Linked DNA regions of Prochlorococcus marinus str. SB. The protein of the gene in region 1 binds, or shares a complex with, the protein of each later gene. Links are inferred from orthologs where the notes say so. Each region holds a gene or a part of one and is shown on either strand. Other genes may lie near its edges.

Region 1 (3,966 bases):
GTTGATGAAACTGCAAAAAAAATAATCAAGTTAATAAAAACTTGATTATTTTCTCTTTATCAGCTCATTGGATGGAATAATAAATCAGGGAAAAACCTATTAAATTCAATAATTATTCCAGCTGTAAGGCTTAGCCAAATTGCTGCTACCACTGGGGCAGATCTGACAAATTTTGTGTTTAGAATTTTGAACATTTGTTTTATAAAAGTTTTTAAAAGATGTTTAGCGAGGACCATTAAGAGTAATATTGTTGTCTTTCTCTCTTAAATCTCCATTTCTACCTTGTTTGTTGGCAAGAAGGGGCCATTGCGCTCCTTTTACAAGACATTTTCTAGCTAAGTCTAGGTCAATAATGATCTCAAGATCTGCTGGATTCTTAGTCTTTTTTGATTCAATCAGATACTCTCTTCCTGACCAACCTATTATTCCAGCAATGTAAATGAACAATACTCCTGGAATAAGTAAATCTCCTTCATGACCTCTATTTAAAAGTGCTCCCCATGGCTCAAGAGGGGGTCCAATAATTAAATGTGGTAGACCATCATCTCCACATGATGCTTTTCCGTATCTTTCAAATCTTGCGATATCTTTTTGAGTAGTTGCAGAATTTGCTCTCTCAATGAATTTAGGATTTTCAGAGCATTTTGTAAGGGCTGAAGCAGTAAATTCTGTGCTAGCTCTATCTGCGTTTAAAGCAGGCCCATTTGCAGCTAGAGCAATTGGAGTAATTCCGAGGAACAGAAAAACTGAGGTTATGATTGAAAAAAAGAATTTCATAAGTTGCAATCTTTAATTCCTTAAAGTGTGTTAAGTAAGAAATTAATATTAAAATAGAACAAGTTGAATCAAAAATGCATAAAGTTTTAGCTATTGAAACAAGTTGTGATGAGACATCTGTCTCAATAGTTTCTAATATTGGCGATACTTTCAGAATACATTCAAATATAATTGCTTCTCAAATTGAAGATCATTCAAAATGGGGAGGAGTTGTGCCTGAACTTGCAGCTAGAAAGCACCTTGAATTATTACCTTTTGTTTTAGATGAGGCTTTAGAAGAATCAAAAATCAAAATTGAGGAAGTTGACTATATTGCGTCAACCGTAGCTCCTGGATTAGTTGGTTGTTTACGAGTTGGCTCCATAACTGCAAGATCACTTTGCATGTTACATTCAAAACCATTTTTAGGAATTCATCATTTGGAGGGGCATTTATCCTCAATTCTATTTTCAGAAAACTATCCAAAGAAATCCTTTCTTACACTACTTGTTAGCGGCGGGCATACTGAATTGATAAAGGTTGATGAAAGAAGGGTAATGCAAAGACTTGGGAAAAGTTTTGATGATGCTGCTGGAGAAGCCTTTGATAAAGTTGGCAGACTGTTAGGTCTTAGTTATCCAGGAGGACCGGCGATCGAAAAGATTGCTAAAAATGGGGACCCAATGAAATTTAATTTACCAAAATGTAGGATTTCTGATAAAAAAGGTGGATTTCTTAAATATGATTTCTCTTTTAGTGGTCTAAAAACTGCCGTATTAAGATTGGTTGAGAGAATAAATTTGGATGGTAATACCGTTCCAATTCCTGATATTGCTGCAAGTTTTGAAAGAGTAGTGGCAGAGGTCTTGGTAGAGAGAACAATAAAATGCGCAACTGATCATAGCTTGGATAATGTTGTTGTGGTTGGAGGAGTAGCTGCTAACAATACATTAAGAAAAATGATGATTAGTGAAGCACTTAAAAAATCTATTAAAGTTCATTTAGCTCCCCTCAATCTTTGTACAGATAATGCGGCAATGATTGGAGCCGCAGCGTTGTTCAGGATAAAATTTAAGGATCATTTAAGTTCCCTTAAATTAGGTGTCGCAGGAAGACTATCAATTGAACAAGCAAATACCCTTTATGAAGAAAATCCTCCTTTCTAACTTCAATGAACAAACAACCTAAAATCGAGATTAAAGAGACAAAAAACTTTGTTGATAAAAAGGAACTGAATTTGTGGAAAAGAGGTTTTACCCCTCAAGCTGAAATATGGAACGGAAGGATGGCAACTGTTGGTATAGGAATTATTTTTATAATTATTGCTTTAATAAGCCAGTTTTCTTAACAGAAATAAAATTAATTTTTTAAAAACTAGTTTTAAAGATTTTATAAAAATTACTCTTGTTAAGCTGATCAATTAAATTAAAAAGTATTGTATTTATTGGACTTCAGATAATATTATTGATTTAATCAAAATAATAAATATTTTTATTATTTATAATTTTTTATGACGCCTGAAAGGCTTGGATTACTTTGGGGAATAACTGTATTTGCAGGTGCTTTTGCTCGATTATTTTCTTCTTTTACAGGATTCCCAAGTGTTGTTATTTTATTGCTTTCTGGATTGTTCATTGGAAGATCAGGCTTAGGACTGGTTGAGCCTTTAGATCTTGGGCAAGGGCTTGAAACTATTGTTGGACTTTTAGTCTGTTTGGTTCTATTTGAAGGGGGACTAAATTTAAAATTGCCTGAGGGGAATATAAGAAATACTGTCTTGAAAATTTCAGTGGTAAGACTTTTTATTTCATTATCAGCTGGAATTTTTATTGCTCATTGGCTGGCAGGCCTCTCATGGCAAGTTGCGGGAATATATAGTGCCATTGTCCTTGCTACTGGACCAACAGTTGTCTCTCCATTAGTAGAACAAATAAAATTAGTTTCCCCTATTTCGGAAGTTTTGAAAGCTGAGGGATTGTTGCTTGAACCAATTGGTGCAGTACTGGCATTACTGCTTTTAGAACTGACTTTAGGGGACCTACGTGGGATTAACGATGTATTTATAGCATTAATGCAAAGATTAGGGGGAGGAGTCTTAATCGGATTAAGTGCAGGATGGTTGCTATCAGAAATTTTAAAAAAAATAAAAAATGAAGCCTCGTTTGGTATAGAGCTTCAAGTTACCCTTGGATTTATTTTCCTTGTGTATGGAATTTGCGAATATTTTCTGCCAGAATCAGGCTTGCCTGCTTCTGTCGCGGCAGGTTTTATTGTAGGGAGAAGAGAAATTATAGATAAGGAGAGATTGGATAATCTAATAGGTGAATTAGCTCAATTAGCAATAACTGTTCTTTTCCCTCTTTTGGCTGCCGACGTTTCTTGGGGTGAATTAAGTCCCCTTGGATGGGGAGGGGTTCTTTGCGTATTTATGTTGATGGTAATTGTTCGCCCTATCTCTATCTGGATAGCAACAATAGGAAGAGAACTTAACTTAAAAGAAAAAGTATTTTTAGCCTGGTTAGCCCCAAGAGGTATTGTTACTGCAGCGGTAGCTTCTCTTTTTTCTATCAGATTAGAGCAGGCTGGTATCCTTGGGGCTGGCCGTCTTCAAGGTTTAGTTTTTCTTACAATACTGATGACAGTAGGAATCCAAGGTCTTTCAGCCAAACCTTTAGCAAATAGGCTTGAATTAGGTCAAAAAAAATAATTTAGAATGATTTAAGACATCTTTCAATTCGAGATCTGTCAGTTTTACTCTCTGAGAAAAGCTCCCAACTTTGAATTAAATCTGGTCCACTTAGAGATCCAAAAAAGGCTACTCTTAGTGATTTCATTAATATCCCTTTTTTAATATTATGCATTTTTGAGATTTCGTTTATTATTTCTTTGGCTTTCTCTTTATTTAGTTTTATAGTATTTTGCTCAATTAAATAATTTAAGATTAGTTTTAGAGATAATTTACTATCATTTTTTTTCAGGAAATCTTGACCTTCTTTTTGAATTGTAGGTATTAAGAAAAATGGTTTTGATTGATCAATTGAATCTTTTAAAAGAGTCATAGAGTCTTTAAGCAAAATTGCTAATTTATACGCCCATTCTTGAGATGGCGGCACCCAACCATTATCATCCCAGTATTTCCTAATGATCTCACAAAGTTTTATTGATTCCATATTTTTTATATATTGAGAATTAATCCAGTTGAGTTTTTCC
Region 2 (4,153 bases), 560 kb from region 1 along the record:
TGTGGCTTAATATTTTCCCATGGATAATCTTTCAATGAAGCCACATCAATTTCATTATCGAAATGACCAATATTACAAACTATGGCCTCATCTTTCATCTTGACGAGATTTTCGTTTGTAATCACTTGATAGTTCCCAGTTGCTGTAACAAAGATATCTATATCTTCCACAACATCTTCTAACGTAACAACGCTAAAACCTTCCATTGCCGCTTGAAGAGCACAAATTGGATCAACTTCAGCAACTTTTACGATTGCACCAAGTCCACGTAATGATTGAGCTGAGCCCTTACCTACATCTCCAAAACCCATTACTAAGGCAACCTTTCCAGCAATCATCACATCAGTTGCGCGCTTTATGCTATCTACTAAAGATTCGCGGCAGCCATATAAATTATCAAATTTGCTCTTAGTTACTGAATCATTAACGTTAATCGCAGGGAAAGGTAAAGCATTTTGCTTTTGCAGTTGATAAAGTCTTGCGACTCCAGTTGTTGTTTCTTCAGTAACACCAATGATATTACTCTTAATTCTAGAATAGAAGTTACTATCGTTTTCTAATTTAGACTTAATAGAATTGAATAAAGCAATTTCTTCTTCATTTCCGGGATTATCTAAAACAGACAAATCTTTTTCCGCTTTACTGCCGAGTATCAATAAACCAGTTGCATCCCCACCATCATCAAGAATCATATTTGGAGAGTCTGAACCCCAATCAAGGATATAGTGGGTATATTGCCAATATTCGTCAAGAGTCTCACCTTTTTTTGCGTAGACGGAAATTCCTTGATCTGCGATAGCTGCAGCCGCATGATCTTGAGTTGAAAAGATATTACATGAGGCCCATTTCACTTCTGCACCAAGATCAACAAGAGTTTCTATTAAGACTGCTGTCTGAATAGTCATGTGAAGGCTTCCAGCTATTTTTGCACCTTTTAGTGGCTTTTCAGATTGATATTTATCTCTCAAGGCCATTAATCCAGGCATTTCTTTTTCGGCAATTTTAATTTCTTTATGTCCAAAATCTGATAAAGATATATCAGTAATCACGTAATTAGGTGTAGAGGTTTTAACTGAATTTGCAATAACCATATCTAGTAAATACTTTATCTATTAAACTATAAATGATTTTTGAATAAATTTGTGTTTGTTGAGAATTTAGAAGAAACTTTAAATCTAGGAAAAAAACTCTCTCGCAAATTAAATCCCCAATCAATTGTTTTATTACAGGGTCCAATTGGGGCTGGAAAAACCTCATTTGTTCAAGGGATTGCTAAAGGCTTGTCAATTTCTGAGGACATTACAAGCCCTACATTTGCTTTATCGCATCATTACAACTCCGGAAGAATTCCACTAATTCATCTTGATTTATACAGGTTAAAAAATATTACTTCAGCGAAAGAAGTTTTTTTTTCAGAAGAAGAAGAGGCAATACAAAAGAAAGCCATTTTAGTTATTGAATGGCCAGAATTAATAGAACCAGTTATTGATAATTTCTGGAAAATAGAAATTAGTTACGCAAAAAATTTCGGGAGAAACTACGAAATAAGAGATCCCAAAAATTTATTAGCCTCCTCATAATTTGGCTGTTGATCGATGGCGCCTTCGCCAAGACAAGTTAATAATCCACAAACACCTGCGAACTTAATGCAATCTTCTATCTCTTCTTCATTTGAAGGATAGCCAAAAGAAATTAATTTTGAAATAAAGCCAGCCAGAAAAGCATCGCCTGCGCCAGTTGTATCAACAATTTTTTGTGAAGTAAGAGTTTCGGTAATTCCCTGCAATCCGTTGATATACCATAAAACGGGATTTTTTCCATCAGTTATTATTACATCTGGTCTATTAGACAATTGTTGAGATATTAGCAAGGGATTTTCATCCTCAAAAAACAAAGTTGCTTCTTCCTTAGCAAGCTTTAAAACATTTGCATGATTTAAAAAATTCTTAATTAATTTCACTCTACCCGCTTTACTAATTTCTGATGAAAAACTTGCATGATCCCAAAAGACCTCTCTCCAATTCAAATCAATAACTATTTTGACTTCAAATTTATTAGCCTGTTCCACAAGAAAAAAAACAGTCTCTGCTGATATTGGAGATGATAATAAGATAGTTCCTGTAACCAAATATTTTATTTCTAAAAAAGATTTCTCCAAACTTAAAATTTCTTTTTCTAATAATTTCTTCCTAAGAACTTCGTCTGCAAAGCATGAATTAGAACTTTTCTCAAAGCCTGAAAAAAAACGATCACCAAATTGATCTCTATCTACATTAACCACGCGAGTAGATGAATCATTATCTAATTGCAAGAAATCTAAATTAACTCCCAATTGATCAAATTGCGTAATAAATTTTTTTCCATAATCATCATTACCCAAACTTCCTATAAATGTTGAATCTATTTTTAATTTTCTTAATGCACAAGCAACATTAGCCGGCGCACCACCCAAAAAATCTGTAAATCCTTGATTTGACTTATTTCTGATTCTGTCTATTAAAGCCTCTCCAATACATATGACCTTTCTCTTTTTCATAAGTGAACGCTTTTTCTTAACTAAGGATAATTTATTAAAAACGAATAATTTTTTTTTGAATTAAAGTTTAATTAAAAGCAAACTCATAGTGTCTTTAAATAAATCTGAAACTTGGCAGTGGAAAAATTGGAAAATTTCTTGGTCTTTATCCAAAGAATCTAATTCTGAAAAAAATATTCAAATTTTATTAGTTCATGGCTTTGGGGCATCTAAAAACCACTGGAGACATAATCAAGATTTTCTTGGTAAATTTTCTAATTGCTACGCAATTGACTTATTAGGATTTGGAAAAAGTAGTCAGCCTAGTGCTTTATTAAATTTCGAACCTGAAAAAGAAAACTCAATTAAATATTCATTTGACTTATGGGGTAATCAAATATCAACATTTTGTGCAGAGGTAATAAAATCTCCTGTTTACTTAGTAGGAAATTCAATTGGTGGTGTTATTGCATTAAAAGCTGCTGAAATCCTAAAAGATAATTGCAAAGGTATCATTTTGATTGACTGTGCACAAAGAACTATGGATGATAAACGTTTAAAAAAAAGTGATATCTTAATGAATCTACTAAGACCTGTACTTAAAACGATAGTCAGACAAAGAGTAATTAGCAATACACTTTTTACAAGAGCTGCCAACCCAAAAGTTATAAAGAAAATACTTGAACAAGCTTACCCTACAGGAAAAAATATTGACAAAGAATTGATTGAAATACTTTATCAACCCTCTCAAAGGAAAAACTCTAAAGAAGCATTTCGAGGTTTTATTAACTTATTTGATGATTATCTCGCGACTGACCTTTTCGATAAGGTTGATGCTCCAATTCAATTAATTTGGGGAGAAAAAGATCCTTGGGAATCTTTAGAAGAAGCAAAAGAGTGGAAGAAACAATTCAGAAATATTAAAAGACTAGATATTATAAATGGGGTTGGTCATTGTCCTCATGATGAAGAACCTGAAAAAACAAATAATTTAATAAATGAATTTATTCAAGAAACAAAGTAAGCTTCTACATTATCACTAAGTCTTCTCAAGCCTCTTAATCCATCTCTTTCAAGATTTCTTACTCGATCTCTACTTATACCAAGTACCCTTCCTATACCAGTAAGGGACATTGGCTCATCACCATCCATTCCGTATCTCATTCTTAAAACTCTACATTGCAGATCAGGTAATTGATGTAAAAGAGAATGCAGATCACCTCTCATACAATCCATCTCTATTTGTTCGTCTGGCAAATCCTCACCCCCTGCCAGTAAATCTAATAAAACAGTATCTTCGCCATCGCCAACTTTGGTTTCAAGACTTACTGGCTGCCCAGCTTTGCACATCAAATCCTTGACATCAGCCTCAGGAAGCTCTACGTATTTAGCAAGTTCGGTTACAGTTGGAGTCCTAGACATTTCTTGACTGAGTTCTCTTTGACCTTTTTTTAACTTATTCAACATTTCAGTTATGTGAATTGGTAACCTTATTGCCCGGCTTTTTTCAGCTATTGCTCTTGTAATACCTTGTCTAATCCACCAGTATGCATATGTTGAAAACTTATATCCTCTTGCTGGATCAAATTTTTCAACACCTCTAACTAGTCCTATAGTTCCCTCTTGGATTAAATCTAA

What was found. The genes of interacting proteins can lie anywhere in the genome.
Region 2: the proteins of tsaD (region 1) and tsaE are in contact, whole or in part, in a crystal structure (PDB 6N9A), measured with the Thermotoga maritima proteins. The link is inferred for Prochlorococcus marinus str. SB from one-to-one orthologs. Residues at the interface, in WP_004082750.1 of Thermotoga maritima: Cys10, Asp11, Arg49, His50, Leu82, Gly84, Gly135, Gly136, Glu154, Thr155, Leu156, Asp157, Asp158, Ser159, Glu162, Asp165, Lys166, Arg169, Leu170, Tyr175, Lys213, Thr214, Leu217, Tyr218, Gln221, Arg222, Asn324; in WP_004082108.1 of Thermotoga maritima: Leu37, Gly38, Lys46, Lys57, Val59, Lys60, Ser61, Thr63, Phe64, Thr65, Leu66, Met67, Val69, Pro71, Tyr82, Arg83, Leu84, Asp86, Asp88, Phe89, Asp93, Ile128, Asp130, Glu131, Arg134.

What each region holds. Positions count from the first base shown.
Region 1 is NZ_JNAS01000002.1:177,200-181,165, reverse strand. The notes cover bases 1-2,886. They hold tsaD (tRNA (adenosine(37)-N6)-threonylcarbamoyltransferase complex transferase subunit TsaD), read left to right. Parts: upstream 1-851; coding sequence 852-1,922; downstream 1,923-2,886. Other genes in these bases: EV02_RS05280 (cation:proton antiporter), read left to right, coding at 2,267-2,886; EV02_RS05275 (high light inducible protein), read left to right, coding at 1,928-2,104; EV02_RS05265 (photosystem I reaction center subunit III), read right to left, coding at 223-777; psaJ (photosystem I reaction center subunit IX), read right to left, coding at 60-194; gmk (guanylate kinase), read left to right, coding at 1-45. Outside these bases: more of EV02_RS05280, read left to right, coding at 2,887-3,463; gltX (glutamate--tRNA ligase), read right to left, coding at 3,465-3,966.
Region 2 is NZ_JNAS01000002.1:739,687-743,839, reverse strand. Bases 1-2,861 are described here. They hold tsaE (tRNA (adenosine(37)-N6)-threonylcarbamoyltransferase complex ATPase subunit type 1 TsaE), read left to right. Parts: upstream 1-1,142; coding sequence 1,143-1,580; downstream 1,581-2,861. Other genes in these bases: EV02_RS02510 (alpha/beta fold hydrolase), read left to right, coding at 2,625-2,861; EV02_RS02505 (carbohydrate kinase family protein), read right to left, coding at 1,538-2,536; ahcY (adenosylhomocysteinase), read right to left, coding at 1-1,091. Outside these bases: more of EV02_RS02510, read left to right, coding at 2,862-3,539; EV02_RS02515 (RpoD/SigA family RNA polymerase sigma factor), read right to left, coding at 3,524-4,153. UniProt on the Escherichia coli protein: Required for the formation of a threonylcarbamoyl group on adenosine at position 37 (t(6)A37) in tRNAs that read codons beginning with adenine.